Linked DNA regions of Lewinella sp. 4G2. The main gene of each other region encodes a partner of the protein of the gene in region 3 in a complex. Links are inferred from orthologs where the notes say so. Each region holds a gene or a part of one and is shown on either strand. Other genes may lie near its edges. The genes, in order: A3850_RS03315, pfkA and rny.

Region 1 (10,691 bases), on a different replicon or contig from region 3:
TATTGTTGAGGATACCACCACCGCTACCGGAAGCACCGGTTGCTTCGTTAAAAATGATCTGGGTCTTATTCATGACCATCAGGATACCACCTTCATTGAAGATGCCACCGCCACCTTGGTCGGCCATGTCACCTTCGGCGCGGTTGCCATTGATGGCTACGCCACTTACGGTCATGGTACCACCACCGTTCCATAGCGCACCACCTTCGCTGGTTGCTACGTTGTCGTTGTAAAGACCACCGGTGATTTCTGCGTCACCCGAAGCGGTAATGTGAATGGCACCACCGTTACCGGGCATTGGGCCAGTCATGTTCTGGCTCATCGTTGCGTCAGTAATGGTCATCATCGTACCTACGTCGGAAGCATCCTCAATGGCGCCACCGGCGCGGGCTGCTTCGTTGCGGGTGTAGCGGCCACCAGTTACCGTGAGTGTACCGCCAATAGCGTTGTGAATGGCACCACCACTACCGGAACCTTCCGTGGCTACGTTGCGATCGAATACACCACCGTTGACGACGAGTGTACCGCCGTTGTTGAAGAGGGCTCCACCACCGTCGTCGGCGGCCGTACCCAGGGCTTCGTTGGAACTGAAGGTCACGTCCGTTACCGTCATCGTACCGCTACCGTTCCAGAAGCCACCGCCTTCCTGGCTGGCTACGTTCTGGTTGGCCACGCCACCCGTGATGCTCATTTCACCGGGGCCGGTGATGTGGATGGCACCACCATTACCGGGGGCGTCACCGGCAAAGTTGCTCAGGAATTTGGTGTCGGTGATGGTTACCATCGTCTCGGCGCCGGAAACGTCCTCAATGGCACCACCCGCGCGGTTGGCGGTATTGAGCGCGAATTCCGCGCCAGTAATGTTAACGGTACCACCTACGTCGTTCAGCAGGCCACCGCCGCTGCCGGAAGCACCGTCAGCTACGTTTTGGCGGAAAACCGTACCGGCATTGATGTTGACCGTACCGGCCAGGTTGAAGACGCCACCACCACCGGTGTCGGCATCATCACCGCTCGCTACGTTGCGGCGGAAATAAACGTCGTTAATGTCCATCGTGCCGGCGCCATTCCAAAGGCCACCACCTTCGTTACTCGCCGTGTTCTGAACTACGGCGCCACCGTTCACCACTACGTCACCCGCACCCGTGATGTGCATACCGCCACCGTTGCCGGGGGAAGAGCCGGCGTTGTTAGCCGTGAGGCGTACGTTAGTTAAGGTAGCCGTACCACCTTCCGTTTCTTCGATACCACCACCCGCGCGGACCGCGGAATTGTTTCTGATCAGCGTATTCTCTACGGTAAGCGTACCAGCATCGTTGAAGATACCGCCACCGCTACCGGCGGAACCGTTGGCGCTATTGGCCAGGATGCGGCTATTGGATACGTTCAGGGTGCCACCGGCGCTAAAGAGCGCGCCACCACCATTCGTCGCCTCGTCACCCGAGGCTACGTTTCTGAGGAGTAATACGTTGGTTACGGTCATCGTACCGGTACCGATCCATAATCCGCCACCTTCGCTGGCGGCAACGTTGTCAATCACGCGGCCACCGGTGTAGTTGAGATCACCCGCACCCGTTACGTGGACGGCGCCGCCGTTACCGGGAGCACTGCCGGTAGAGTTGCCGGACATATTGGTGTCGGTAATGTTGGTTACCGTAGCGTCACCGGATACATCTTCAATGGCGCCACCCGCGCGGGAGGCGGAGTTGCCGCTAAAGGTGCTACCGTCAACGGTTAGGGTACCACCATCGCCAACGATGATTGCACCGCCGCTACCGCTGGCACCACTGGCGGAGTTGCCAGAAAACGTGGATGATGCGACCGTGACGATTCCACCCATAACTGCGATGGCGCCGCCACCCATGCTTGCGTCCGCACCGGTTGCCTCGCTATTCGTGATGCTAACGTCCGTCAACGTTGCGGAAGTCAGGGCAGCTACCATAATGGCACCGCCCATATCGGCGTTGCCTTCGGTCAGCATGAGATCGTTCATGATCACCGTGATGGCGAGTGGTGGAGTGATATTAAAGATCCGACTGCTGTTACCGCCGCTGATCATCGTGTTGTCAACGCCGTTTCCGCTAATGGTAAGCAGTTTGTCGATTACGATCTCACCGGAGGTAAGGGTGATTGGCGTACCATCCGTAGAGGCATCAAACGTAATAACGCCACCCGGAAGGGCGGCTGCCACGACGTCACGCAGACTACCCGGGCCGGAGTCGGCCGTAGAAGTGACTACTTGCGCGAAAGCGCCGGTAAATAAAAATAGAACTAACGCCACGGCGCTCATTCCCTTGAGTAAATACTGGTTCATAAATGTTTGCTTAGGTTGAATCAGTCAGACAGGCACGGACAATACAATCCACAACTGGCCCCACGCGGCGGCGGGTCAGGCAGAAAAATTAGCAATGGCTGAATGAAAGCTCAGGTTAATGGAAAGCGAAACAGCATCGCAAACAACGATCTCGTCTCGTATGAAAAATGCCGGCCATCTCGAGTTAGCCAGCGCATAAATTCCGCCTAACAGCGTGTTGGGGCGATATTCGTCTGTCTAAAGTGTCTGTAGCTACACATGTTCGGTCACTGGGATAAGATTTCTTCTCAATAGCTTTGAGAAGTGCTCAATGCTAGTACTATACATATAGCGAGAAACACCTTAGCATAAATTGGTTGATTGGTTGGCACACGCTCCAATTCGCCATGATTTAATCAGGTTGTACGACGAAATTCTATTAGACAAACAACTGTTTCTGCCACCTCAGGAAAAATTGACACCCTCCCAGGAATGATTGGTAGTTGAGGCCCTCATTACGGCATCTAATTTTGCTATATCAATAACAACGGCGAAAGCCATAACCAATCAATTTCTGTAAGATGAAAAATTTTCTCTCCCTCCTCGCACTCGTTCTTTTCGCAGCGATCTTCTCCACCACCGCCAACGCCCAGTCGGCTACCATGGACAAAATGGACAAGATGGATGCCAAGCACGGCGAAACCATGATGGCCGACAAGGCCGACTACACCGTTATCAAGCTCAGCCAGTCCGAAGGCGTCTACAATACGGAATCGCTGACGTTGGCCCCCGGCAAGTACGTCTTCGAAGTCACCAACCTGGAAGTAGACAAAGGCCTCGGCTTTTACCTGCAGGATGCCACCGAAGCACAAGTGGCTAACTCCGGCGTCGCCGCGCTCGTAGAAAAAGGGAAGACCCAGCGCACCGGCGTCGTCACCCTGACGGAAGGTACCTACCAGTACAGCTGCCCCCTGAACCCGACGCCTCACTACACGCTGACGGTCAAGTAAGGACCGTTAGCAAACAGCTACATCCTACATAAGGATAGCTGGCTTGACAATGGGGATGTCCCGTTGCTTACCGGCTCTCACCGGCTAAGTTCACCGGACAAATCTCACCACCCGACCCGGGGCTGGTCTTCAAATCCTGAAGGCTGGCTCCGGGTTTTTTCGTTGGGGGAAGAGTTTACTGGTGGGAGCGCCGTTAAGATTACGTTAAACAGAACACGGGCTGTTTTCCTGGCGTTAGGGGTAATTAATTGTTTGTCAGTGGCTTACGTTGATTGGGGTGGCGTTAAAACTTTCCCAACGGCGTAACTTCAGCGTTGACAGAGCGTCTATTTACCCGAAGGTTCCAAGGTGGCTGCGCTACTTTTGAGGGCTTTTTCAAACTATCCCATTCGTATGCGTTTACGCACCTCCTTTTTTGCTGCCCTCGTTGCTTGCCTATTTCTCAGCACCAGCGTCAGCGCCCAAAAGATCGCTACCATTGATATGGAGCGTATTCTGACCAGCATCACGGAATACCAGGATGCCCAGGAGCAACTCGACCAACTGGCCGCCAAGTGGAACCAGGAGATCAATCAGCAGTACGATGACATCAAGGGGATGTACAATAAGTACCAGGCCGAGCAGGTGTTGCTGACCGAAGACCAGCGCACCGCGCGCGAAGAAGAGATCGTCAACAAAGAAAAGGCCGTACGCGAACTCCAACGCCGCCGCTTCGGTGCCGATGGCTTACTGTTCGAGCGCCGCCAGGAACTGGTGAAGCCCATCCAGGACGCCGTTTACGAAGCCGTTGAAAATTACTCCCGCGCCCGCGGTTACGACTTCATCCTCGACCGGGCTTCCATGCCGGGTATCATCTTCGGCAGCGATGCGTACGATAAGACGGATGACATCCTGCGGGCCCTCCAAAAATAATAATCCCAATCAACCCCAATACGGGCCGGCGCCACCAGACTTTCACCGATCGGTAGCCGGTTCGACCTCAAACTACTCAACTAAACAGAATATGAAAAAGTACATTCAACTCGCTCTGATGGCCGTCATGGTCTTCGCCGCCACCGCTTCCGTTTCCGCTCAGAAGATCGGCTACGTGAACGTCGCCGAGATCCTCGCCAGCCTGCCCCAGATGAAGGCCGCCGAATCCAACCTCGAAGGCCTGCAGAAGCAGCTCCAGAAGAAGGGCCAGCAGATGGTCGCTTCCTACCAGGAAGAAGTGCAGAAGGTACAGGCCCTCGCCGCCCAGGGTGGCCTCTCCCCCAAGCAGGAGGAGGAAGAAGGCGCTAAATTCCAGGCCCGCCAGGAAGAGATCGCCAAGTTCGAGCAGCAGATGATGGAGGACCTCCAGAAAAAACGCGCCGAACTCCTCGAGCCGATCTACAAGGAAGTCAACGAAGTGATCGAAGCCGTCGCTAAAGAAAAAGGCTACGACTACATCCTCGACCAGCAGACCCTCCTCTACGGCATCGAAGCCGCTAACGTGAGCAAGGACGTGAAGGCACGCCTCGGCGTTTCTGGTAACTAAGCTTATCAGCACTAGTTTTCCAAACGGGCTGCAACATCACTGAATGCTGCAGCCCGTTTTACGTTAAGTGATTTGTACTTTTCGCTACGTTCACACCTATCACATCTCCCCTCTCCTTCGGACCACGCAGTAGCCGCGTAGCGAATGGGGCCGGGGGAGAGGAATCACGGGGGCAACAGTTATATAGTGAGCATAAAGCAAAGCTTGAGACTAACCCTATCTTCACCCCGTGGAACCAGCACCCCAGAACGGCCCCATCGGCATTTTTGATTCCGGCATCGGTGGCCTCTCCGTCGCCGCCGCGATTGCGGAGATTCTCCCCGATGAACGCTTATTGTACGTGGCGGATAACGCCCGCGCACCCTACGGCCCGCAATCCGCAAAGTCCATCCTGGCTTACAGCCGCGAGATCACCCGGCACCTAATTGGTCAGGGAGCAAAGCTGATCGTCGTAGCCTGCAATACGGCGACGAGCATTGCCATTGACCAACTGCGACGCGACTTTCCGGAAATGCCCTTCGTTGGACTGGAGCCAGCGGTAAAGCCCGCCGCTTCCGGCGAGACTATTGGCGTCCTCGCTACCCGGGCCACCCTCGCCAGCCCGCGCTACCTGGTGCTGAAGGAGAAGTACCTCGGTGGCAAAACGGTGCGGGAAGACCCCTGCGTCGGCCTCGTGCCCATCATCGAAGCGGAAGCGACGGGGAGCCCCCGCCTTCGGGAAAAACTGAATTCTATCCTGCATCCGCTCGTCAATGATGGCGTGGACACCCTCGTCCTGGGCTGCACTCATTACCCCATGGTAAAGGCGGATATCCAGGCCGTGGCCGGCCACGGCGTGCGGGTGATCGACCCCTCCCCGGCGGCGGCCCGCCAGGTGAAGCGCCGCCTGGAAGAAGCCGGAATCTTAGCAGAACCGGGGGCGCAAAGGATTGCACACGACTTCCTGGCGACGGGCGATGGCCGCGCCTTGCAACGCACGCTGCTGGGGTTGCCCGCACTCAACCGCCACCGCCGCCTCCTCGTTCCGAACGTACAATTAAGCTGAAATGACCCAATTCGACATCCTGCTGGCCACCCGCAAGAACCTGATCAAAATCTGTAAGGACCTGACGGACGAGCAACTCAACCGCATCCCGCCGGGCTTCAACAACAACATCATCTGGAACCTCGGCCACGTCATCGCCACCATGGAAGGCCTGACCTACGGCCTCAGCGGTTTGCCGAGTCCTTCCGGTAAGGAATTTATCCAGCGCTACCGCAAGGGGACCAAGCCGGAGGTGTCCGTCGGCAAAGAAGAGATCGAGGAGATCTTCAGCAGCCTCATCACGAGCGTCCGCCGTCTGCGGGAGGATTGGGACGGCCTCGACTTCAGCAATTTTCGGGAGTACCCCACGAGCTACGGCATTACGCTGCGGGATGTTGAGGATGCGCTCACCTTCAATTCCGTGCACGAAGCCATGCACTTGGGTACCGTGATTGCGCTCAACAAGCTGGTTTAATTCCCTGGTTGAGGCCCCGCTTACCTGTCGGGCGGCATACTTTTCTTACGGCGGGAAAAAAGCTTATCTTCGCACCAATTATCACGATGACCATAGCTTTACGCCCGCAAATGTGCGGCGGCCGGTAGCGGATCTCCGGCGTAAGATTTGAGCGTTCCGAACGTTCAGGCCTGCCTTTCGGCAATTACTCCCCCTCTCCAAGGCTGTGTTCCCTCCGTCACGCGTTTCCCGTGGCGGCGCCCCAAACCGCGTATCGACGTACGTGCCGATCTGGTATTCCTTTCTATTAGGGATGCCGATTTGGCGCTGCCGCAGGTGCCGGGTAAAGGGTGGATAAGGCCGGCCTACGGGCTGGCGGACCAAACGTAAATATTTAACTAAGTCACATTCATATTATGGGTAATAAGACCCCAATGACGGTGAGCTTCGACCTGCCGAACGGCCGGGAAGTCACCATCGAAACCGGTAAGTTGGCCACGCAGGCCAATGGTTCCGTTGTCGTAAAGTGCGGCAAAACCATGCTTTTCTGTTCCGTTGTTTCCGGGACGAGCGTGCGCGAAGGCCAGTCCTTCTTCCCTCTCAGCGTGGATTACCAGGAGAAGTTTGCCGCCGCCGGCCGCATCCCCGGTAACTTCTTCCGCCGCGAAACCCGCCTGAACGATTACGAGATCCTGATCTCGCGGATCGTCGACCGTGCCATCCGCCCCCTCTTCCCGAAGGGCTACATGTTCGATACGCAGGTGATCATCAACCTCATCAGCCTCGACCCCGAGGTGATGCCCGATGCCCTGGCCGGCCTCGCCGCTTCCGCCGCCCTCGTCACCTCGAACATCCCCTTCGCCGGGCCGATCTCCGAGTGCCGCGTGGCTCGCATCGACGGTGAGTACGTCGTTAACCCCGACCGTTCCGCACTGAAGGACGCCGACCTCGACCTTATCGTTGCCGCCGACGCGGATAACATCATGATGGTAGAAGGTGAAGGCAAGGAAGTGGACGAAGCGTCCATTATCGAAGCGCTCAAAGTAGGCCACGAAGCCATCAAGGCCCAGTGTAAGGCACAGCTCGAACTCCGCGAAATGGTGGGCGACAAAGCCACTACCCGCGAAGTGGATATCCACCAGGTATCCGAAGAGATCATCAACTACGTGGAAGGAAAGGTGAAAGCCGCAATCCAGGAAGTTGCCCGTGGTGCCCTCAACAAGGCCCAGCGTAAGGATGCCTTCAAGCAAGTGAAGGCGGACTACAAGGAAGCCGTCCTCGAAGAAAAAGGAGAAGAGTGGGTCGCCGAAAACAAGGCTGACCTCAGCGCTGCTTACGACAAGATCCAGAAGAAGACCATCCGTGACCTGATGCTCAACGAAAGCGTCCGCCTCGACGGCCGTAAGTTCGACCAGGTCCGTGATATCTGGACGGAGATCGACTACCTGCCCTCCGCTCACGGTTCGGCCATCTTCAACCGTGGTGAGACCCAGTCCCTGACCAGCCTCACCCTCGGTACGAAGACCGACCAGCAGATGGTGGACATCGCGTACGAAAACAGCTACGCGGACTTCATCCTCCACTACAACTTCCCCGCTTACTCCGTAGGTGAGACCAAGCCAATGCGCGGCCCCGGCCGCCGGGAAGTTGGCCACGCCAACCTCGCCCACCGCTCCATCCGCCAGGTACTGCCCGACGAGATGACGCACACGATCCGCTTGGTATCCGACATCATGGAGTCCAACGGTTCCTCTTCAATGGCAACTGTTTGTGCCGGCTCCATGGCCCTCATGGATGGTGGCGTGAAACTCAAGCGCCCCGTTGCCGGTATCGCGATGGGTATGGTCGCTGAAGGTGGCAAGATTGCCATCCTCTCCGACATCCTCGGCGACGAGGACGCCCTCGGTGATATGGACTTCAAACTGACCGGTACCGAAAAGGGTATCACGGCCTGCCAGATGGACATCAAGATCGACGGCCTCCCCTACGAGCAACTCCAGCAGGCGTTGGACCAGGCCCGCGAAGGCCGCCTCCACATCCTCGGTGAAATGGCCAAGACCATCGCTGAGCCCGCTGCCGACCTGAAGGCCCACGCCCCACGGATCGTCAAGCTCGTCATCGAGAAGTCTTACATCGGTGCCGTAATCGGACCTGGTGGTAAGATCATCCAGGAGCTCCAGGAAATGACCGGTACCAACATCAACATCGAAGAGATCGATGGTAAGGGCCACGTTTCCATTGCCTCCAGCGATAAGGACAGCATCGACGACGCCGTTGCCCGGATCAAGAAGATCACCTTTACTCCCGAAGTGGGTGGTGTCTACACCGGTACCGTCAAGACCATTATGCCCTACGGTGTATTCGTAGGCTTCGAGGGTGGAAAGGACGGCCTGCTGCACGTCTCCGAAATGAGCCACAGCCGCATCGATAACGTTGAGGATGCCTTCAGCGAAGGCGACGAGGTGACCTTTAAGATCGTCGATATCGACGAGCGCACCGGTAAACTCCGCCTCAGCCGCAAGGCCATCATGCCCCGCGCCGACGGAACCATCCCCACGGATGAGGAACTCGCCGCCGAGCGCCAGGCCGCCAAGGACCGCCCCCGCCGCGACCGTGGTGACCGTGGAGACCGCCGTGGTGGTGGACGCCGCGGAGACCGCCGCGATCGCCGTGACTAATCCGTCACCCAGATGCATTCGGGTGTTTACCTCCGAATCCAACACAAAAGCGCCGTCCTCCCAGCAATGGGAGGGCGGCGTTTTTATATTTGGTGCAACCCTGGATTGACTGGCTCGTCCTTCAAGCCAAACACACCAATAAGAACTATGAGAATTCTATACACGCTCCTCCTCGTTACCCTATTCACCACCGCCAGCACCCAGGCTCAGAACTGGGGGTGGAACAAAACCATTCGCGGAAACGGCGAGGTAACTGAAGACAAACGCGACCTCGAAGATTTTGATGGCATCAAGGCCTGCTGCAGCATGAATGTGGAAATCACTCAGGGGAACGAATTTTCCGTCCTCATCAAGGCGGAAAGCAATCTGATGGAATACATCGAAACCAAGGTGCTCGGAACGACGCTTGACATTGGTTTCAGGGATAAGGTGCAGGTCCGCCAGAAGGAAAATATTGAGGTATACATCACCATGCCGGAACTGACCAAGGTAGACGCCTCAAGTAGCGCTGACATTTACACCAAAGGCAGTTTCCGGGGAGAGACGCTGCGCCTGGAAAGCAGCAGTGGATCCAAAGTACGCGTCATGTTCTCCGGTGAAGCAGCACGGATAGACGCCAGTAGTGGCGGCGAAGTCATTGTCAAAGGAACCATCAATCGCCTCCGTGCCGAAGCTAGTTCCGGCGCAAATGTTGACGCCACCGAAGCCACTGCACAGGAAGTCGATGCAGACGTCAGCTCCGGCGCCGACATTGAGATCCACGTCACCGAAAAGTTGCGGGCCGACGCAAGCTCTGGTGGAAGCATCCGGTATTCCGGGACTCCTGCTCAGGTCAATTCTGACGCCAGCTCCGGCGGGAAGGTGCGCAAGCAGTAAAATGGTAGACGCTGGAACCTAGATTTTAGACGCTAGATGTCCTAAACCAAATACGTTGACACCAATGCATCGAAATGTCAACAAAAAATCGGAAGATCCGTCCCACCAAGCGCTACGGCGAGTGCTTCAAACGAGCCCGCGTCAAAGATTTTGAGGAGGGCACCTTTAGTGTCAAGCAAATGGTCCAGCTTTACGGCGTATCTTATCAAACGATCTACAACTGGATCGCTAAATACAGTAGCATGGCCAAGAAGAATGCCGTTATCGTCGAAGTCCCCAATAGTCAAACTGCTAAGCTTGCAGAACTGCAACGTCAGCTCGCCGAACAGCAAGCCCTCCTCGGTCGGATGGCCATTCAACTTGACCACAAAACGAGAATGCTGGCCATTTACGAAGAGGAGATGCCGGAGTTCAAAAAAAAAGCTGCTTCCACACTGCGCTCAGCCGACTCTTCGAGCAAAAAGAAGAGCCAATGACGAAGCAAACGATCTATTTAGCCTTGGGCGTTAGTCGACAAGCTCACGCTGCTTTTTGGAAGCGCCGAGCTAAGTACGAGGATGCCATGAACGGAGCTGAGTCTCAGTTAAAACTGTTGCGCAGAGAACACCCCGGCCTGGGCCTACAGAAAGCCTGGAGTATGCTACGGCCGCGGCATATCTCGCGCAACGCATTCTGCCGTGAGATGACCCGGCGTGGCTATGCCCTAGTCCGTAAACGCAACTACGTGCGGGTAACCCGATCGGGGTCCTATCGCTATCCTAATTTAATTAAAGAACTGATTATCAATGGGGTTAACCAAGTATGGCAGAGCGATACGACGTACTATCGCATCAACAA
Region 2 (10,618 bases), on a different replicon or contig from region 3:
ACGGTCCGCAACCAAACGCTGGATAACGCCATCACGATGGAAGGGCTACCAAGCATGGGCGTCCCCTCGAGTTCCCTCGCCCGGCCAACGCTACAGGTACTCAAATTGGTCACGGCATTCCTTTGGGAACCGATTGAGGTTGAAAGGATCATGGAGTTTGTCAGTCTCGTAAGCAAACCGCTACACTACCGGCTGGCCCAGAAAATTGCCGTCTTCCTGGCCGATACGCCGGGGATGTTCGGGCCCCGCTGGCGCGCCATGATCGAAGGCTTCTTCCGCGCCGAACAAGCTCGTGGGAAGTACTCCACCAAGAAGCTCAAGCAGATCCGCGACCAGTACGAGATGTGGTTCGAACGCCGCCGGTACCGCCGGGAAGAAACAGTCCCCAAACTTCAACTCCGCTTCCTTTTCCTCCAACTCCGCGAATGGGCCCGTGAAGAACGGCAGGAGCGCCGGGACGCGGACACCCGCGACGGACGGCCCGCGGATGACTACGCCGGCCTGCTCGTCCTCTACGCCCAGGCCCAGCGTGCCGTCGAACTATTGGATGCGCAGCCCGAAACCGGTCTCAACTACCTCTCCGTCGAACGCTTGGTCCGGACGATCTACGAGCCCGCTCCCGCTCAGTTCCGCCCCGAAGAGCAGGGCGCCCTGCCCGCCATCTTTGCACCTGCGTCAGCGGCAACTCTACCTACTGAACCCGGTGTGGAAAGTGTGCTGTGGTGGGACTTCATCGAAAACGAACCGGACTATTTCTTCAGCCGCTACTATCCTCCCGAGGTGGCCTACCTGGCGGAATTAAACGTTGCCATCAACGGGCCGGATACTAAAAATGCCCTCTCCAATTGGCAGCAAATGCGGCCGGTACTTAACGCCGGGAAACAACTCGTGCTGTGCTTACCGGACCGAGTAGATGGCGCCGAAGTCGAGCCACACCCACTACTCGGCGATCTCGAAGCGGCCTTCCCCGAAGGATCCCTCGAACGAATTACCATTGACATTGACAAGACGACCAGCGCCAAGCAAATACCCGGCCTGGACTGCCCGGTCTTTGCCGACGTGCCGCTGCATCCACTGGAAGGCCCCGTCCCTCACCTCCATGTGGAACGCTTGCGAGATCTGCCGGAACGTGACAAGGAAAGCCCCACTTCGGTAGAGGACTTTATGTTTTACCCGCACAAATACGTTTTCCGCCACGCCCTAAAGCTGAAGGGGACGCCAATTCTTCGCATCGCCTCCGAAGGGCGCCTCCGCGGTAACCTGGCCCACCGCTTGATTGAGCAACTACTTAAGGAAATTGGTAGCGACCGTAACCGGATGACCCGTAGCGAGGTAGATGGGTGGATCGATGCCAACGCCGATCGGCTCTTCCGGAATCAGGGTGCCGTCCTGCTACAGTACGGTCAGGAACCAGAACGAATTCAGTTCATCCGGACTATGAAAAAATCCGCCTGGTCACTGGTCTACGCCATCCGCGAGAACGGTTGGCTGGTGCGTGGCTCCGAGGAATATGTGCACGGCGATCTGGAAGCGATGGGCCAGCAACTGCACGGCCGCGCCGATCTGGTCCTGAGCCGGGAGGCCAACGGCATCCACGAAGTAGCCGTGGTAGATCTGAAATGGCAGGGGAAGGGGCTCTTCCAGAACTTGCTGCGCAACGCCCGCGACGTCCAGCTGGCGCTCTACGGTGATTTCATCGCCCAAAATAAGATGGCTGATGAGGATGGAGCCCTGTTGCACCGGCAACCCGGCCGCGTCCATACCGCCTACTTCTTGATCCGCTTCGGAAAGATTCTGGCCCGCAATCAGGTCGCCTTCCGCCAGGCAGAAACGGTGGGTGACGAGGAGGCAAATAGCGTCCAGCTAGAAACGCTCCGCAAGATTCGCAACACTTACAACTGGCGCTGGGAACTCATTCGCAACGGTGATTTGGAGATACGCTGCGCCGAGACCGCCGGCCACCTCGATGACCTTTACCGCGAACTGGCCTGGGAGGATCTTTTCGAACAGGAAAACGACACTTCCCGCTTTGACGATTACCAGTCTTTGATTGGCCTCGTCCGTTAATCCACCTTTATCCATCTCCTTCGCAAAACTCCGTTCAGTGCGTACGTTCCTGCTCCTCTTCTGCCTGCTTTTGGTTAGTTCTTCCGCTACCGCTCAAAAGTTTACTGAGGTGACTCACCTCGGCCGTCTCCACCTCAAGGTAGAAACACGCTCGGCTACCTATCTCTATGACCCGGTGGCCGGTGGTTTTTCCAGCATCATCGACCCGGCGGGGGCAGATTGGGTGGCTTACCGAGATACGCCCTGGGGCGAGTATCCCGCTTCGGCGGCCTCCAGCTACCGTGGGGTTCCCAACCTGGTGTTTCGGGGAGACGACGACGGTGCGGGGCACCCCGGCCACAAAAAGTGCAAGAGTGAGTTACGGGACGGCAAGATCTATACCGAAACCCTGAGCGGGGAGTGGGCCTGGAATTGGTCCTTCACCAGGAAGGGGGCCATTCTCGCCGTCACCAAAGTGCCTGCGGGCAAAAAGTACTGGTTCCTCTACGAAGGCCCGGCCGGTGGGCGCTACCAGCCCAAGACCACCTACTGGGCTACTGGCCTGACGCCACCGAGTTATGCCATTCCGGACCATTTTACCGGTGGCACCCACCGCGATTACCACCAACTCATGTACTTCGGCCAGGACGACTCTCGCTACGTATTCGGCATGCTCCAGGCTACGCCCGATACCCACCGCGACCACATCAGCTACCTGGGCAACGAAGAGATCGGTGCGGCCAATAGCCCCGACGGAATGGTCGTTGCCGGCTTCGGGCGTGACGAAGGCGCCACCCCACTGCTAGAAGATCCGCAAATTTTCGCAATTGCCATCATCAAAAAGGGGAAAGCGAGGCGCATCAAAAAGACGTTACATAAATTAGGCAAGGCCGATAAATAATTGGCTGGGGTTCCTTCCTACGTTGATTTGGGCGCTGCCGCGGGTGCGGAGAAAAAGGGTGAAAAAACAGGACCAAACCCGTAACGTTTGGGGTGAATTTGTGCATGAACGGGCAAACCCGTACCCATGAACAAGTTTTACTTCGTCTTACTCCCATTGCTAGTGGTTTTCTCCGCAGGCGGATTGACAGCGCAGTGTGCCGCCCCCTCCCTGGGCAGCTCGGCCACCGAAGATCAACGATTTGCCACCCTGCGCCCGACCCGGATTGCCGGGGCCACGGGCTACCGTGTGGTGCTTTCCGCCGACGCTTTCCGCGACCCGATCATCAGCCCGGATACGACCTACGAATTTGGGCCGGACGAACAGATCATCCTCTACGGCCTTGAACCGGCGACCCGTTACCGCGTCAACATCCAGGCGATTTGTGGAGCGGAGGTGAGCTCTTTCAGTAATCGGCTGATCTTCACCACTGAGGACGACGGCCCGCCACTGCTCGACGATCGCGACGGAGGCTTTAACTACTTCGTCAGCGCCAGCACCAGGTATAATCCCGTGCCGGGGACGACCCTGGCGGCCACCAACCAGGGAAACCCAGCCGGGCCCTGCGGGGGTGATGCGGACGATGACGTCTGGTACAGTTTCAGCCCCATTTGGCCCAAGTACACCTTCACGGTTGATCCCGTGAGCGGTACGGACTCCGCCCTGGTTGTCGAGATCTACGACGAGCGGCAGGACACCCTCGTCGCCTGCCGGGCCGGCCTGCCTGGTGAGACGGTAAATATCACCCTGGAGAATATTCCCGTCAATCAGGACCCGCAGAACCGTTTTGAGTACGACCTCCGGGTCTACACTGCCGGGACCAACGGATACGCGGTCTTCGAGATCGGGGCCGCCGGAGAAATCCTGCCGGTCGCGGATGAAACGGGCTGTATCGCCGCCGAATCGATCACCCTGGACGGGACGGGCCAGGCCAATGCATTCGTAGACGTCCTGAACCAGGAGGGCGAGGTGATCGTCAGCATCGAAAATACCCAGCCGCTGGGAGTCGTGGACGTCAGCTACTTCGAGGACGCCGCTGGTGCCCGCCTCTTCGGGCCGAATGACCTTCCTTACCTCGGTCGGAACATCAGCATTAACCCCACGGTACAACCTGCGGGGCCGGTCCGCGTGAGGAGTTACCTGACACAGGCCGCGGTGGATGCTTTCCTGATGGAAAACAATATCGCAAGCGTCTCCGAACTCGGGGTTACGAAAGTGGCCACCGGAGATTGTTCCGCCGAGTACACGGGCGGAGGCGTCATCGCCAGCTTTGAAGATGCGGGCCGCTACGGCAGTGGATACTACGTTGACGTCGTCGTTACCTCATTCAGTGAATTCTTCTTTTCCGCGGCGGACCGAGCGCTGGGAGAAGCGTCAAGCACGCGTTCCACCACCAATTTGACGGATATGCGCACTGCCCCAAATCCCTTTACCCATTCCTTTAAAGTAGACTTTTACGCCCGGTCCGGTGGAGAGTTACGTATCAGCCTGCACGACGTAGCCGGCAAGCGGGTACAGCAGCGTACGGAGCGCGTAGCGGCGGGTCTCAACCAAATCAACGTTGAAGGTTTGGGAGACTTGCCGAAGGGTACTTACTTCCTCCGGCTTATAGATGCGGACGGTGGCGTAGTCGTCAGACGGGTCCTTAAGCAATAATTCCGTCCCTGGCTAAGCCAATTGGTCCTGTTTGCTTGCCCACCAAACCTTGCACCCGCGCCAGCGCCCAGCTAACGCTACGTGATAAAAGGTGCACTATCCTTGATGGGGAACAATTGAGGTGTCCTTACTAGAAGCCTCCGGCAAAGCTACCGGTGATGAGGAAGCGCATTACGAAGACCAGCGCAATACTAACGGCCAGACCAAAGGAGACTTTAGCCAGATCCCGACCGATGTCCCTGAACGCATCCTTGATGTTGAGGCGGCCGGGGATTGTCTCGTAGTAAGCGATGGCAGCGCGGGCGATCATCGCGACGGCCATCACGACGATAATTTCATCGGGCACTTTGTCCCGGAGGTAAACCACGTAACCGATGAGGGCCAGGAGGACGACGTTCATGCCTAAACCGGCGTAGTGGAAACTCTTTGCCCGGGCGAGGTCGCTGGGCTCCTTGTCCAACTCCAAACGGTAGCGAATGGCAATCTCCCGGCCGGCCAGCAGACCGAGGAAGACCCAGGTAGTGGACATTGGTACTTGAGAGAATTCCTTGAAGAAAAGCAGGATCAGACCGTAGTTGAAATCAACGATAGTAGCCGAGCGGATGTCGGTCGTATTCGTCTTTTGCTTGACGATCTTCTGGATGTTGCCGCCCTTGCTGTAAAAGATGATGGCCAGCATCGTCAGAAGGATACCTAGAGAAACCAGGATTTCCGTCAGCGTCAGTGCGCGTGGCAGGTAGACGTAGATGTTGGCGAAATCCTGAATGAGCCACTGGCCCCAAAGGAAGCCCGTGGACGCCCACTGCAACACCGTCCAGGTACGCTTCTCGCCGGGCGTGATGGGGTTGTTAATGAACTTCTTATCAAATAGACGGGTAATCAACTGCCACACCAGGATGGCCACGCAAAAGGCCAGCGCGTAGCCAAGAATGGACTTCATCGTCATGTCGTACAAACCCTTGGGCTTAAAGAAAGTCAGTACGAGGAAGGAGGTACTTACCGGAATGCCCGTCCGCGTAAGGATCATGAGCACCAGTGGCGGCAGGAGGTAGGGCCAGGGCATATCCTCCACGAAGGCGTACTTGGCCAGGCGGCCGTAACTCACGTCGCCATCGTAGGTGTGCCAACCCCAGAGCAGCGTAAAGGCCAGGATGCCACCCGCGAAGAGCCACAGGACCCACCACGGCTTCTCCTCGTTGGAAGACAAAAAGGTACCCAGCGTCTGGATGGAATCATTACCGACAACGGCGTAGCCGGCCAGGATGAAGCCGAGCCACATGATGATCAAAGAGGGATCCATAAAGACGAAAGTTCTGGGGTAGCGGAAGAGGATAGGCTAGTGAGCCTAAGTAAATAATCCCCCAAAAGTAACCGTACGTTCGGCCGCGTGGGTTAAGTCTACATTAATTCCCCCGCCAAACGTCCTGAATCAAATGGCCAGGATGGAAGCCATTTCGATGAGTTTGGATTCGGGCTTCTTCTCCTTGTAGATGCTGTCCTCGAAGGGGTAGGTAGTGATGAGATCATTTACGATCCCCACGGCTACGTTCTCTTCCCCTTCTAGCAGTCGGTTAACCGCGGCGTGCCCAAGGCGGCTGGCCAGGAGACGGTCCAGCGCCGTCGGGGCACCACCGCGTTGGAGGTGGCCGATGACGGTGACCTTCGGCTCCATACTCGCTAACTCATCCTTGATGCGCTCCGCAATGCCGGCGGCGCCACCCATGGGGTGCCCTTCGGCGACAATCACCACGCTGAAGAGCTTGCCGCGGGCCTTGTTCTTTTTAAGGACGTTCTTAAGATCCTCCAGATTCGTTTGCGCCTCGGGAATCAGTACGCTGGAAGCACCCGACCCGATGGCGGTATGTAGGGCGATGTAACCGGAGTGGCGGCCCATCACCTCCACGAAGAAAAGGCGGTTGTGGCTATCCGCCGTGTCCCGAATCTTATCTACGGCATCGATGGCGGTGTTGACGGCCGTATCGAAACCAATGGTGTAGTCCGTGCCAAAAAGATCGTTATCGATCGTACCGGGTACGCCGATGAAGGGAACGTTGTGCTCTTCGCTGAAGACCTTGGCGCCCGTAAACGTACCGTTACCACCAATGGCGATACAGGCATCGATGTCGTATGCCTTAAGGTGTTCGGCGGCCTGGGCGCGGCCCTCCGGCGTCATGAAGCGCTTGGAGCGCGCCGTGCGGAGTACCGTTCCGCCCCGCTGGATGATATTGGCAACGTCGCGCCGTTCCATCCGCTTAAAGTGGCCGTCGATCATACCCTCGTAACCCCGCTCGATACCGTAGACGTGGAGTTTATTCCAGGCAGCCGTGCGGACGACGGCCCGCAGCGCGGCGTTCATGCCCGGGGCGTCCCCTCCGGAGGTAAATACGGCGATGCGGCGAATGTCCTTTCTATCCATGGTACAGAGTATCTGATTGGCGAAGCCGCAAAGCTATAAAAGCCACCGCCGTTGTAAAAGCTAATCGAAGGTTAGTTACTGTCGGTTATCCGCCAGCGAGTGGGCCGGCCCTTCAGCCAAAAAATACCGTAACCATGACCGGTGCTTAGTGCATTGTTCGCCGGTGGAAATTGGCCAGGGCTTCGATGGGTTTATGGACGAAGCGTCCCATCTTCAAGTTACGCTCCGCCATCGCCGCCTGCAGGATGGTCTTGAAGTGGTAGGCGATGGAACCAATGTAGTGAACGGGTACGTTCAGGTGGCCCTCGTACTTGCGCACGTGGCGGTCCAGGAATTCACCGAAGCTGTCAAAAACGATCTTTTGGACGAGGGGGTGATCCAGGTGCTCCCCCATAAAGCGCGTAAAGCTGGCCATGTAGGTGTTCGGGATCGGCGATCCGTAGATATTGTCCAGAATATCCGACTTATCGATCTTGATGTGTTCCTCGAAGGCGTCCCGGATGTCATTGTCCAGTTCCCGGTAGAAATAGGCCCGCAGGAAGGCTTTACCGATGTGGCTCCCGCTCCCTTCGTCGCCCAGCATGAAGCCGAGGTTGGTTACGTTGTCCACCACGTCCCGGCCATCGTACAAACAGGTGTTGCTACCGGTACCGAGGATGCAGGCGATGCCTGGCTCGGAGCCACAACTGGCCCGGGCGGCACCGAGCAGGTCGTGCATTACGGTGATCTCCGCTGTGGGGTAGGCTGCCTGCAGCACTTCGCGGATGGGGAGCTTGCGGGTGTAGTCCCAACAACCCGCGCCGTAGTAGTGGATCTCTGTCGGCTTGAGGTTGGGTAGTAATTCGCTACTCAATTTTTCCACTTCACCCTGTAACAAATCACGGGGGTGAACGACGGGGTTGAAACCCTTCGTATGGGCGTAAGAGCTTTCTCCGTCTTTGGCCACCCAGGCCCAGTCCGCCTTCGTCGAGCCGGCATCCGCAATCAATAACATAGCTGAAGTTTAGGCAGGCGAAGGTAGCCAACAAGCAGCAAGATTTCAGACGCTTTTTTGCCGGCTTGGCTAGTGGCTAATCATAGATTCAGGGTATCTCAACTAAGTACCAGTCTAACATTGGGCGCTGCCGCAGGTGCAAGGTGAGGGGGAAGCAAAAACGCAGTGAAATAGGGTGCCTCCTCCTTCCAGGAAAAGTTGATACGGAAGAAGAACCTTTATTGCGGAAAGATGGAGACGAACGGAATTACCGAGGCAGCTGCCCTAACCAGTCCAGGACGATCTTATTGAACCCCACCTTATCCTCCAGATTACAAAGGTGGCCACGGCCCTGCATCACGGCCAACTCCGCCGTGGGAGCGTGCTTGTCGGCGTAACGCTGGGCTGCATCAAGGAAGACATGATCCTGCTCCCCCATCACCAAGAGGGTAGGGCGCTGCAGGGGGCGTTCGTAGAAGGCCCGGACGACGCTAAAGAAATCGCGGTACAGACCCAGCCACTTCAGGAATTCCCCCGGGGCGAGCTTCTTGGATTGCCGCCGGTACATCTTCCGGCTGAAGGCGTGGTTCTTGCGCGGCATCACGATGATGATGAAGGAATCGTAGATCCACCGGAAAGGGATGAAGTAGCTTAGGAACTTTCCACTGTGGGCGAAGCTCTTGATGCGCCAATCCGCTTTAAACACGCCACCGACCATGATCATGGATTGGATCATCTCCGGCCGCCGGGCATCCAGTCGCTGCAGGATGATGCTACCGAGGCTGAGCGACATGAAGTGAGCCCGCTCGATCTTGGCTTCGTCTAGGGCCTTGAGCACGTCGTTGGTTACGATGTCGAAGGTGTAACTCTCGTACGGAGGCTGCACGTTCTTGCTCGATCCATGGTCCCGCAGGTCCAGTAGGCAAAGGTTGTACTCCCCCTGAAAAGCCGTGACCTGGTGCTTCCAGGTGACCGACGAACCGCCCGCCCCGTGGATGAACACCACCCAGTCCTTATCCGGGCCGGCGTGGACGAGGTCGTAATGGATCGTATCAGTCAAGGCGGTGGCTTTTGTGGGCAACGAAGATACATGATAGTGCAAGGAGCGGGGCTAATGTTCGCGCTTTACCGGGCGGGCCAGGTTAAGTGAACGCAAAGACCCGCCTGAATCTAGACCTTAAGATTAAGCCAGTATTAAATTCGGCCTACGTTTTAATTACCTGTGCCAAAGTAGCTTGTGCGCGGCGGTTGGGGTGGCGATATTGCGGATGCCTTCCACCACAGGCATTTACCTCAGCCCGTTTGCCAACTTGCAATCGCTTTCACTAAGTCTTCCGAAGTGTCCATTGATACCTATCCTTTTTCTGAAACCCGGGGTGAACGTTTCCCCCCCGTCCGCTTAGCCATCTTCCACTTGCAGGATGTATGCGTCCGGATCCCGCGTTCCCTGCGTAACCATTTGCGGACGGCCTCCCTGGAGCTAGCCCCACAGATTGAGGCTACCTTCCGCTGGCTGAGAAAGCGCCAGGTCCGGATCGCCCTCCTGAGTGACTTTGACGAAGCCGGTACTAATATCCTCCTAGAGCGCCTTTCCTGGGAATTAGGTGGTGACCAACTCATTCAGGCAGTCGTACCTGAACAAGGGGTGGGGGAGAACCCAATCCGGCAGGCCATGGACCTGGCCGGAGTCTCGGACCCCCACCAAGTAACCCTTATCGCCGATACGCCAGACCTGCTGAACTTCGGCACCCAGGCCCAAGTACGCCTTAACCTTGGTGTGACGAGTGGGAAACACAGCTACGAAGTGCTCAACTCCACGCCGTGCCGGGCCTTGCTGGACAATACCATCCAGATCGTCAATTATCTACTCGACGAGGTGCCCCAACTTGCGGCTGCTGGTGGCGCCGGCTCTAACGGGTAGACCCTTTATTTTAGGAGTAGCTCCTGGTTAAGTACATCCTAATTGCGGAAGGGCATCGGCAACCTAACTATCCATTGTCGTTAGCCTCTTTTCACAGATTGGGTCCCTAACTATATCGCGATTCCCCGCGTTACCTTTGTCCCGTTCCCATTTACCCGGCACCTGCGGCAGCGCCCTGATCGAAATGATGTAATGGCCGCACCGTAACCGGAAACCAGCATTCTGCGCATGAGCTTTTTCAATAAGTTTTTCAATAAAGAAAAGAAAGAGGACCTCGATAAGGGCCTCGAAAAAACCAAGACCGGTTTTTTTGATAAGATCAGCCGCGCCGTGGCCGGCAAGGATACCGTGGACGAGGAGGTGCTTGACGAATTAGAGAACGTGCTGATCACCAGCGACGTCGGTTTGGATACCACCGTCAAGATCATTGAGAACATCGAAGCCCGTGTGGCGGAGGATAAGTACGTCAACACCAGCGAGCTGCACCAGATCCTGCGCGACGAGATCGTGGAACTGCTGGCCGAGAACAACGCCCAGGACTACGAAGATTACGAATTGCCACCCGTCACCGGAGACGGCCCGGCCATCATCCTGGTCGTCGGCGTGAATGGGGTAGGGAAGACCACCACGATCGGGAAGATCGCCCACCAGTATCAGAAAAAGGGC
Region 3 (10,700 bases):
AGAACCAACAACTAAAACGGGAACTCGACCGCCAGACTGGCATCGTGACCTCGTTAAAAGATAAATTAGCCCGTAACCAGACGGGCGCCGGCGAGGCCGTCAGTGATGATGCCCCTGCAAACGCTTCCTCCGCCGCCACTCACGCCGTGGACCGGGAGACGATCGAATTCTGTCTGCAGGAAATTGACCGGTGCCTGGAATGGCTACAACGCAACTGACCCCATGGCAAGCCCCAACCAGGATCTTCAATCCATCATCGTGATGATTGCCGGCCGACCTTACCCTCTGCGGGTCAAGGCCCGGGAGGAGAAGAACGTCCGGGAAATGGCCGACGAGATCAATGAACGCTTTAATGACTACCAGGTCAAGTTCAGTGATCGCGACAAGATGGACTGCCTCGTCATGACCCTGCTTACCTACGCCGATGAACTGCGCAACGTGCGCGCTAACGGTGACAATAGCCAGAACGGCGAGCTCTCGAAGCGTTTACAAACGCTGCACGAGCTGGTGGAAGGGATGCTCTAATTTATCGATGTTGGGATTTTCCTGCCGGACTAGGACACGCTAGCCCCACCGGTTCCCTACAATCGATACCAACCCATGGAATTTATTTATGCAATCGTCGGCCTCATCGTCGGTGTAGTTGCGATGTTCTTCGTCGCTTCCGGGCAAAAGAAAGCCCTCCTGGCGGATAAGCAAACCAAGGATACCACCACGAAAGCTCAGGCGGACAAGCTCCTCGCTGACGCCAAGCTGAAAGCCGAGAAAACCGTTTCCGAAGCCCAACTGAAGGCAGAGAAAACCTTCTCCGAATTCAAGGACAAGCAGGAGCAATTCAAGAAACAAAAGATCAAGGAAAGCCGGGATAAATTCCAGCGTTTCAAGGATGAGTTCAAGCAAGAAAAGGCCGACGAGCTCGTCGAACTCAAGGAAAAACGCGCCGCCCTGAAGGAGGAAGCGGACGCGATGAAAGAAGAGCGCGCCGGCTTCCAGAAGGAACGGGACGCCATCAACAAGGAACAGAAAGCCCTCATTCAGGAAGAGCAAAAGCTTACCCAACGCAACAAGAAACTCGACGAAGAACTCGCCCGCGCCAAACAGAAGCAGGAAGAACTGGATACCCAGCACGAGCGCTTCACCAGTGAGCTCGAGCGTATCTCCAACCTCACCGCTGACGAAGCCAAGCAACGACTGCTGGAGGACGTCAAACAACAGACCGCCAACGAAGCCCTTAACCTCAAGCGCCAACTCCTCGAGGAAGCCCAGAGCGAAGCGGCTAAGGACGCGCGCAAGATCATTATTAACACGATCCAACGCATTGGTGCCGCGGAAACAATTGAGAATACCGTCTCCACTTTCTCCCTCGATAGCGACAACGTGAAGGGGCAGATCATTGGCCGCGAAGGCCGGAACATCCGCGCCATCGAGACGGCCACCGGTTGTGAATTGGTAGTGGACGACACGCCGGAGACGATCGTTATCTCCAGCTTTGACCCCATCCGCCGGGAGATCGCCCGCCTTTCCCTGAAGCGCCTAGTCACTGACGGTCGGATCCACCCCGCCCGCGTGGAGGAGGTCGTCAACAAGGTCAAGAAAGAAATGAACACCCAGATCATGGAGATCGGTAAAAAGACCGTCGTCGAGCTCGACATCCACGGCCTGCCGAACGATCTGATCCGCTACGTTGGCCGGATGCGCTTCCGCTCCAGCTACGGGCAGAACCTACTGCGCCACTCCATCGAGACGGCCCACCTTTGTGCTACGATGGCCGCCGAAATGGGCATGAGCAAGAAGATGATCAAGCTGGCCAAACGCGCCGGCCTCCTCCACGACCTCGGTAAAGTTGCCGATGAGGATACGGAACTCAGCCACGCCCTCTACGGCATGCAGGTGGCCGAAAAGCTGAACGAGCACCCCATGGTCGTCAACGCCATCGGTGCCCACCACGACGAGATCGAGATGAACAATATCCTTTCTCACATCATCCAGGCCTGTGACGCCATTTCCGGAGCCCGCCCCGGTGCCCGCCGGGAGGTGCTGGACGGTTACATCAACCGCATCAAGGAGTTGGAAGAGATTGCGGTGAAGAACGACGGCGTCAGTTCTGCCTTTGCTATGCAGGCAGGCCGCGAGCTCCGCGTCATGGTCGAAGCTGACCAGGTTTCTGACCAGCACGCGGAAGAGCTATCGTTCAAGATCAGCCAGGAGATTCAGGAGAATATGCAGTACCCAGGGCAGATCAAGGTGATGGTGATCCGGGAGAAGCGGGCGGTTAATTTTGCTCGGTAGATTACGTGCCTCCGGCGGTTTCCTTGTACGGCTCTATTTCGGAGAGCGGGGGAGGTTGGGGAGGCCTCCGGCGGTTTTGCGTGGAATAGTTTCGCAGGAGTTCAAGAGATTGGGAGAACCAGAGTTTTTTAGATGCTTCGCATCATGTGGATTATTCTAGCCGCACGTAGCGTTTATACTTTCAGAGAAATTGTCCCGGAGGGACAAGCAAGTTAGCCCAGGGTCAAGGAGGCCATAGGCCGAACGACCCTGGGTTTTCGTTAATCAATGCCGCATTGCCACACGACCCTGGGTTTTCATCATTTACTAAGGCAAAGTCGTACGACTCCGGATTGCCGGTAATTCCCGCCACAACGTTTTGTTTTGCCCCGGAGGGGTAAACCTAGTAGCCCGGGGTTGGATCGGAACGATCTCGCCCCGGGTTTTCGTTATTTCCAGGGTTTTCGTTGTTTTCGTGGTTTTCGTTGTTTCCCTTTTCAACCCATCCCCCCATCCTACCCGTTAAAGGCAGACCCCATGCCTACGCTCGCCACCGTCGCCTTAGTTTTTCTCTTCTCCCTTTCCCTCAGTGGGCAAGGGGTATCTTTATTCGATGCCGCCCATGCTTCGGGAGATACCCTGGTCGTGGAGCTCGAGGTGGATTTTAAACGTCTGCTCCGGAAGAAGATCGGCCGATCCTTTCTCGCGGCGCCGGCAACAATTTCCTTTGGGGGTACGATCATACCGTTGTCGGCGAAGGTGCGGCGCCGGGGCAACGCGCGCCTCGAGCAGTGCGCCCTACCCGGTCTGAAACTGCGTTTTAATAAGGATGCCTTACGCCGTGCCGGTTACGCCGGCAAAATGAACGATTGGAAACTCGTCCTGCCCTGCTACGGCCGGCCCAGCGCCCAGACTTTTCTGCGGCGGGAAGCCTTTGCTTACGATCTCTATGCATTGCTCCACGACAAACACGTCCGGACGATCCCAGCCCGTTTAAAGGTGGGCGAGCGGGAGATGCCCATCTTTCTGATCGAGCACTCGGAGCAGATCGCCGCCCGCTTTGGCGGCTACGAATATCCGGACGACCGCCTCAGTTCCCGATCTTTGGAAAGGGAGAGTTACGTGCGCCTCTGCCTGTTCAACTACCTGATTCAGAATACTGACTTCAACGTATTCAATCTGCATAACTTAGCCGTCATTGGGCGGGAGGGCACGGATCTCTTCACGCCGTTCCCCTACGATTTTGATTACTCTGGTTTGGTTGGTGCCCCATACGCCGTCCCTGCTGAAGCCCTCGGCACGGACTCCATCTACGAACGCCTTTGGCGCGGCCGTAACGTCACGGCAGCAGAGATTGCCCAGCAAGTCGCCTATTTTGAGTCTCGCAGGGACGATATCTACGCGCTGGTCAACAGCTATTTCGTCGGCAGCAAAAGCGAACGCCGTAGGATTAATGGCATGGTGGATAGCTACTACCGCGACGTGAAAAAACTATCAACTGTTGGGCGTCCAGATTAATCCGAGACTAACAATTTGGCGCTGACGCGGGTGCGAGGTTGGGGATGGAGTGGCGAGTTGCGAGTATCGAGTTGCAAGTCTCTAGTATCGAGTTGCGAGCGCTACTTTTCACCACTCTCCACGTACTGACTGGGCGCTACCCCGTACCGCTCCCGAAACTGCTTAGCAAAATAGGTCGCCGAACTAAAGCCACAAGCGTACGCTACCTCCTTAACGGAAACACTCCCGGCAGCGAGTAATTGGGCCGCGCGTTGGAGGCGGATGGACTGGATGAATTGATTGGAGGACTGGTCCACCAAAGAGCGCAGTTTGCGGTTGAGGCCGCTACGGCTCGTTTCCATTTCGGCGGCTAATTCGTCAACACTGAGGGTGGAGGAATCCAGGTTGGCCTCGACGTAGGCCACCGCTTTTTCCATAAAGTCACGGTCCAGCGAGGAAACGGCAATTTCACTCGGGGCCACCGTAATGCTGGTTGCAAACCGCTCCCGCAGGACCTGGCGGGAACGGATGAGGTTGCTGGCCTGCATGAGCAGTTCCCGCACGTCGAACGGTTTGGTAAGGTAGGCGTCGGCCCCCTCCTCCAAGCCGGTGATCCGGTCGGTACGGTCGGTGCGGGCCGTCAGCAGGATGATGGGGACGTGGCTCGTGCGGAGGTCGGCCTTGAGGGCGCGGCAGACTTCGTACCCGTCCTTCTTCGGCATCATGAGGTCACTGATAATGAGGTCCGGTGGGTCGGCCAGGGCGAGGCGGATTCCTTCGGCACCATCCCGCGCCAGGGTGACGGCGTAGTGGGGAGTGAGCATTTGTTGGATGAAGTCCCGGATCTCATCGTTGTCCTCAACTAATAATAGGTTGGCCAAATCTCCAGCGGAGGCTTCGCCCCGGAGGGGACCGACATGAGTGGTAGGATATTCCGGTTCCAATAAGGGTTTCCCTACCGTAGAAGTGGCTACGATTTCGTGGCTCTCCAAGTGTGCATTGCCGAGTGGTAATTTCACGGTGAAGGTTGTGCCCTCGCCCAGTTTACTTTGCACACCCACCTCACCGTGGTGGAGGTGAGTCATTTCCCTCACGAGGGCCAATCCGATTCCGGTTCCCTGCTTGCCAGTGCGGTCGGTACCCGCCATAAAAAAGCGATCGAAGATATTGGTCAGGGTTTCCGGTCCGATGCCGGGGCCCGTGTCCCTAATGCGCACGACCAATTGCCCCGCATCCTGCGACAGCGCCAAATTGACTTGCCCGCCGGCCGGCGTGAACTTCAGGGCGTTGGATAGGAGATTGTAAAAGATGCGGTCAGTCTTCCCTTGATCGAAATAAAGCATAACTGGTGAATCCGGCGCATCCAGCGTAAGGGTGATCTGCCGTTGGGCGGCGAGGGATTCGTAAGCACTCACCAGGCGGCGGAAGTAGACCGCAAAATCATCGTAACTGGCCTGAAGATCCATGGCCTGCGCGTCCAGCCGGGAGAGATCGAGTAACTGATCCACCAGTTCTAATTGGCGTTCGGCATTGACTTCGGCGGTGCGCAGCATGGCCAGATCGTTGGCGTCCTCGGTGTTATCGATGACCTGCCGCAGCGGGCCGAGCATGAGCGTTAACGGCGTGCGAAACTCGTGAGTGATGTTGGCGAAAAATTTACTCCGCAGCGCGCCACTTTCGCGGATGACTTCATTCTGCTGCCGCAACTCGTTAAAGCCGCTGAAAAGCTCACGGAAAAGGAACCCGCCGAAGATGACGGTACTGGCCTCGAAGAGGTAATTAGAAAAGCGAAATCTCGGTATGATACCGACGATCAATAGCAAGGAGAGGACGCTCCCGACAAAGAGGAACGTAATGCCCACCAGGAGTACCCGGGCCTGCGACACGCCACGCCAGGCCAGGACCCCGATCATGGTAAACGTATAAATTGTCCAAATCAGGTAAAGCCCATTTTCATAGATCATTACCTTAGAGAGATTGGTCGGCGAAAACCACAGGACACTGGAAAGGGGAATGGCCATCGTGAGGGCCGTAAGGCCCAAGTAAACGTATACCCCGCGGGGAAGCCTGGTGAAAGCCTCCACGTAATCAACGACAAATAATGCCAGGAATAAGAAGACGGCAGCAACCGCCCAGTGCTCAAAAACCGAGTGCCCCCAAACGTTACCTCCGGGGAAACTGAGCGAAAAAATGGACTTATCCATTAAAAAATAAACACCGAAAGCGAGCATGACCCCGGCGAAATAGAGGAACAAACGCGCCCGCAGGAGCCAGTAAGCCAACACGCCAATACCACAAAAGAGGAGGAGGACTCCGAAGAAAAAATAGCCCGCCGCCCCGCGCTCTACCAGGCGCCGCCACTGGCGCTCGGGGTTAACCAGCTGAATGAGGAAAGGGCAACAGCGCTCCACGCTTTCTCCGTAACTCGCCCGTAAGTAAACGGTACGGGTAGCCCCGGGGGGAAGTACTAATTGTACGTAAGGGTCAGTGCGGTATAAATCCTTTTCGGCAACCGGCACCGCCGCGCCCACCGGAACGGTTCGGATTACCTGGTTATTCTCGACTACGTAAGCTTCTCCCCGCTCTACAAATAGGTAGTAGTTGATCAATTTTATGACCTCTCGCTCCGTGGTGTTGGTAAGCCTTATTCGAAACCAGGCAGCGTAGTCCTGATCTACCCGTGCCAGATCGCCGTGAAGGCCAAAGGGTGTGGTGGAATCGCTCAAGATATCTTCCAGCTCCAGTTGCCCGGAGGTATCCGCAAAGGCCCGCAGTAATTCTTCGGGAATGGTGAGCACCTCGTCTGTGTGGTCCGAATATTCGTAGACTGGGAAGGCGGACTGGGCCGGCAGCCAGTTTACCACGAGCAATAACCCCAACAACAGCGCTGCCCGAAAATTAAGTTTAAATGGATTGACAGCTAAACTGGGGGATGAACCGCAAAAGGTCACGCCCAAAAGTAACAATAATGGTGAACAGTGATCGAGGACCACGTTCACCATTATTGCAATAGGTAATAATCATTCGGGCCAACGATCGGGGCCGCTGGAGCTCCAACTATATGGATAAAATACACGTGAGACAGTGTTATTTTCCGAGTGCCCTATTTGTTACTGAGGCTGAATTCTGATCAGACATGCAAGTCACCTTATTCCATCAGCACTTTACCGCTTCCCAGTAATCTTCCTTCGGCGGAGAGGAAGGAGTAGATGTACACGCCTGGCCGCACCAGCGGTGAGGGAATGATGGAGATAATATCCGTAGCAGCCCCAATACTTTGGCGATGGACCGGACGCCCATCCAAACTCCGCAATACAAAGGTGGAGCGGGCCGGAATAGCTTCGCTGAATGCAAAGGAAAGCCGACTTCCAGCCGGCGCTGGATTAGGGTACACGGCGCTCCGGAGCAAGGCCGGGTTGCTCACCGAAGTAATCCCCTGGCGCTGGGGGCGGAAGATGGTGGCGTCGCCCGCAGTACTCGTGTTGTAGCGGAAAAGGGGTGCCCCAATATCCGTGAGGCCATAAAATTCATAAATGGTATCCGCGGCCATTGCGCCCTGCGTCAACTGAAAAGCTGCCAGCAATGGAGCCGGGGCCGGCGCGCCGCCCAGAAAGATGCTGTCCGTACTGGTTTCGATGGATCTCACCAGCAGTACCTCGTACTCAACGTTGGGCGCATTGCCCATGTCGCCGCGGAGGATCAACTGGCCGTAGCCGATGACTTCTCGCTCAGCACGGTTAACACCACGCCGCTCGCCCGGTGTTCCATTGAGGCCGAACCCGGCTACGCTTAATTCGAATTGTTCGGAGCCGGTGAACTCATCCACCCAGCTACTGCCGAAAGTGGTTGGAAATATCAAGCGGCGAGTGCCGGATTCGCCGACGCGGGCCGCCCGGCCGGGGAAGGTTAAGGTATCCGTGGGGCCACCGGTGAGGGGGGTGATGCCGAAGTTTTGGGTTTCAAAAAAGGTGCCGAGCTCTCCCCAACGTTGTTCGTCCTTCACCTCGTATAGCCCGGAAGGGTACGTAAAGGACTGGAAGGTGTTAGGCGTAGAATAGAAACTGGTCGCGGTGGGGTATTCCGCATTGTCCGCCGCTTCGTAGTTCCGCACCCGGTCGTCGGTGTACTGGACGTTGGAGTAATCCCAGACCTGGTTTTCGCCGCCTTCGGGAATGGCGACTTCAGATTCCCTGGCGACGAAAAAGACATCCGCCCAGGTAGCGGGCCGGTTGAAGCTCTCCGCCGTAATGGTCATCTGAGCAGCGAGGTTAGTGGTTAAAAAAAGTAAGATGAGTGTAGGTAGAGCGATACGATTCATATCAATTCTTTTTGGGTGATCAATGCCCCAAAAGTGGGCTTGCTCACCCTCCAGAGGTGGGTAGAATTGAATCAATCATCCGTACAATTGAGGCGGGAGGTCTACTTCTGGCTAGTGTTCACTCACTTGAACCGATAGTTCAAGTTGGTGGCCCGAAACTGCTACCTATTCGGTCCGCTGATTTCCTTCTTACACAATCACCACCCCATTCCCATCCGTAGTCAACACGTCCGTAAAGTAATCGAAGAAGGGCCGCACCGTCAGTAAAGCCTCGTGGTTCAGATCCAGATAATCGGCCGAGAGGACTTCCTTATCCGTGAAGCGGCGCATCGCGACGAAATTCTTGTAACGCAGCAGGTCGATGTTTTCGTGGTCCTTCGGGAAGCCTTTCGGCGCCGTCTTCAACTTATCGCCCATCAGTTCACCGAAGACGCGTACGAAGTCCTTATCCGCAATAATTGCTCGCAATTCCGAACTGTCCGTGGCCAGTTCGTCGCGGAGCCGTTTCAGGTCATCCCGCTCCGGGTTGTAGAAGCCGCCACCGCAGCAGGAAGAAGGCATCCAATCTCCCTCTTCCCAATTAGCTTCCGGTTTGATCTGAAAGAAGTAGCCGCCACGGCGCAGCTTGCCGTCCCGCGTAAAGCTGCCGGACATACTCCGCTTGTACGGCCGCTTATCCTTACTGAAGCGGATGTCGCGATAGATGCGCTGCAAAACCTTCTTGCCGTTTTGCTCGACGAGCACGTCGGTCTTGGACAAGCGATCCAGTAATTCCGCCGCAAATTCGATCATATTTTCGTGGGCGGCCTCGTACCGTGGCTTGTTTTCGGCGAACCAGTCCCGGTTGTTGTTCCTGTGCAGGTCCTTAATAAATTGCAGGGTGGATTTTTTGATCTTGGTCATGTACAAATATAGTAGTGTAGTCGAGTAGTATTTAGTAGCGTAGTCGGGTAGTCGGGTAGTACGCACTACCCGACTACGCTACTACCCGACTACCATACTGCCTACCTTTACCCCATGCAATCCTTCCGTCGCCTCCTCGGCTACCTGAGTAACTACCGCGGCCTCGTGACGCTGGCGATCATCAGTAATATCCTGACGGCCATTTTTACCGTGACGGCCATCCCCCTTTTCCAACCTTTCCTGGAACTGCTCTTTAAGCGCGTAGAGCCCGTCACCGAGCCGGTGGCGTCCATTAACAACCTGGATGACCTTGCCCAACAGGCCAACTACCTCCTGAGCGAATTCATCGCTGAAGCCGGGCAGGAGACAGCGCTGGCCTACGTCTGTGGCTTCATCCTCCTCAGTTTTCTGGGCAAGAATCTGTTCCGTTACCTGGCCCTGTTTTTCATGTCGCCCGTCCGCAACGGCATCATTCGCGACCTGCGGAACAACTTGTACGACCACCTGCTACACCTCCCCATGAGTTACTTCACGGAGGAGAAAAAGGGGAACCTGCTGAGCCGCATCACGTCGGACGTCCAGGAAGTAGAATCCAGCATCCTCAACGTACTGGAGGCGGTTTTTCGGGAGCCCTTCATCATCATCGGGTCCCTCACCTTTATGATCGTGGTGAGCCCCGGTTTGACGGTCTTCGTCTTCGGCCTCATGATCTTCACCGGCGTGGTGATCGGAGGTATTGGCAAGACACTGAAGAAGAGCAGTGGCGTCATCCAGGAAAAATTGGGGGGCATCGTCAGCCGCACCGAGGAGAGCCTGGGGGGATTGCGCATCATCAAATCCTTCGGGGCGGAAGGGTACCAGCGGGAACGCTTCGGCGAGCTTAACGACAGCTACCGCCACTCCCTCATCCGCTTGATGTGGCGGCGGGATCTCTCCAGCCCGCTCACCGAATTTCTCGGTATCGCCACAGTCGCCCTCCTGCTCTGGTACGGTTCGCGGCGGGTCTTCGGCGGCGAGATGGAGCCGGGCACTTTCCTCACCTTCATCTTCGCATTCTACATGGTCATCGACCCGGCCAAGAACTTCAGTAAGGCCTGGTACAACATCCAAAAGGGACTCGGCGCCCTCACCCGCGTCGAGGAAGTACTCGAGATCAGGAACCCTATCGCCGTTTCCCAGGGGGCGCTGCCGCTGGATGCCATGCAAGTGGGTCTGACGGTGGATAACGTAAGCTTCCGCTATTCCCCCGAAACGGAGGACGTACTCCACAACGTCAGTTTCGACCTCCCAAAGGGAAAGGTAGTTGCCCTAGCCGGCGGCAGTGGTGGCGGGAAATCTACCATCGCCGACCTCCTCCCCCGCTTCTACGACCCGACCGCCGGCCACATCCGGATCGACGGAAAGGACCTCAAGGACTACCGGCTAAAGGACGTCCGCGACCGCTTCGGCATCGTCTCCCAGGAGGCCATTCTCTTCAACGATACGATCTATAACAACATCGCTTTCGGCATGGAAGGCGTCACCCCCGAAAAAGTGGAGGAAGCAGCCCGGGTGGCCAATGCCCACGACTTCATTACCCAATTCCCCAATGGCTACGCGACCAACATCGGTGACCGGGGCAACAAGCTAAGTGGTGGCCAACGCCAACGGCTGACGATCGCCCGCGCCGTCCTCCGCAACCCGGATATCCTGATCCTCGACGAAGCAACCTCCG

What was found.
Region 1: rny (region 3) and A3850_RS03315 share a complex: the UniProt entries of both Bacillus subtilis proteins name them as parts of the possible RNA degradosome complex. The link is inferred for Lewinella sp. 4G2 from one-to-one orthologs.
Region 2: rny (region 3) and pfkA share a complex: the UniProt entries of both Bacillus subtilis proteins name them as parts of the possible RNA degradosome complex. The link is inferred for Lewinella sp. 4G2 from one-to-one orthologs.

The regions. Positions count from the first base shown.
Region 1 is NZ_LVWJ02000014.1:429,033-439,723, reverse strand. Bases 6,413-9,347 are described here. They hold A3850_RS03315 (polyribonucleotide nucleotidyltransferase), read left to right. Parts: upstream 6,413-6,716; coding sequence 6,717-8,978; downstream 8,979-9,347. Other genes in these bases: A3850_RS03310 (head GIN domain-containing protein), read left to right, coding at 9,126-9,347. Also shown: A3850_RS03345 (T9SS type A sorting domain-containing protein), read right to left, coding at 1-2,314; A3850_RS03340 (cupredoxin domain-containing protein), read left to right, coding at 2,875-3,303; A3850_RS03335 (OmpH family outer membrane protein), read left to right, coding at 3,697-4,215; A3850_RS03330 (OmpH family outer membrane protein), read left to right, coding at 4,307-4,822; murI (glutamate racemase), read left to right, coding at 5,052-5,867; A3850_RS03320 (DinB family protein), read left to right, coding at 5,869-6,321; more of A3850_RS03310, read left to right, coding at 9,348-9,854; A3850_RS03305 (transposase), read left to right, coding at 9,929-10,330; A3850_RS03300 (IS3 family transposase), read left to right, coding at 10,327-10,691. UniProt on the Bacillus subtilis protein: Involved in mRNA degradation. Catalyzes the phosphorolysis of single-stranded polyribonucleotides processively in the 3'- to 5'-direction. Necessary for competence development in Bacillus subtilis.
Region 2 is NZ_LVWJ02000014.1:2,271,009-2,281,626, forward strand. What follows is about bases 5,066-7,927. They hold pfkA (6-phosphofructokinase), read right to left. Parts: upstream 7,059-7,927; coding sequence 6,072-7,058; downstream 5,066-6,071. Other genes in these bases: A3850_RS09670 (hypothetical protein), read right to left, coding at 5,066-5,921; A3850_RS09680 (hypothetical protein), read right to left, coding at 7,204-7,927. Also shown: A3850_RS09655 (PD-(D/E)XK nuclease family protein), read left to right, coding at 1-2,067; A3850_RS09660 (hypothetical protein), read left to right, coding at 2,105-2,947; A3850_RS09665 (T9SS type A sorting domain-containing protein), read left to right, coding at 3,074-4,642; more of A3850_RS09670, read right to left, coding at 4,773-5,065; more of A3850_RS09680, read right to left, coding at 7,928-8,052; A3850_RS09685 (alpha/beta fold hydrolase), read right to left, coding at 8,300-9,091; A3850_RS09690 (HAD family hydrolase), read left to right, coding at 9,371-9,952; signal recognition particle-docking protein FtsY, read left to right, coding at 10,181-10,618. UniProt on the Bacillus subtilis protein: Catalyzes the phosphorylation of D-fructose 6-phosphate to fructose 1,6-bisphosphate by ATP, the first committing step of glycolysis.
Region 3 is NZ_LVWJ02000019.1:390,323-401,022, forward strand. What follows is about bases 1-2,944. They hold rny (ribonuclease Y), read left to right. Parts: upstream 1-600; coding sequence 601-2,289; downstream 2,290-2,944. Other genes in these bases: A3850_RS20265 (hypothetical protein), read left to right, coding at 1-218; A3850_RS18640 (cell division protein ZapA), read left to right, coding at 223-525; A3850_RS18650 (hypothetical protein), read left to right, coding at 2,806-2,944. Also shown: more of A3850_RS18650, read left to right, coding at 2,945-3,786; A3850_RS18655 (ATP-binding protein), read right to left, coding at 3,888-6,647; A3850_RS18660 (hypothetical protein), read right to left, coding at 6,914-8,083; A3850_RS18665 (DUF2461 domain-containing protein), read right to left, coding at 8,273-8,986; A3850_RS18670 (ABC transporter ATP-binding protein), read left to right, coding at 9,101-10,700. UniProt on the Bacillus subtilis protein: Endoribonuclease that initiates mRNA decay. Initiates the decay of all SAM-dependent riboswitches, such as yitJ riboswitch. Involved in processing of the gapA operon mRNA, it cleaves between cggR and gapA.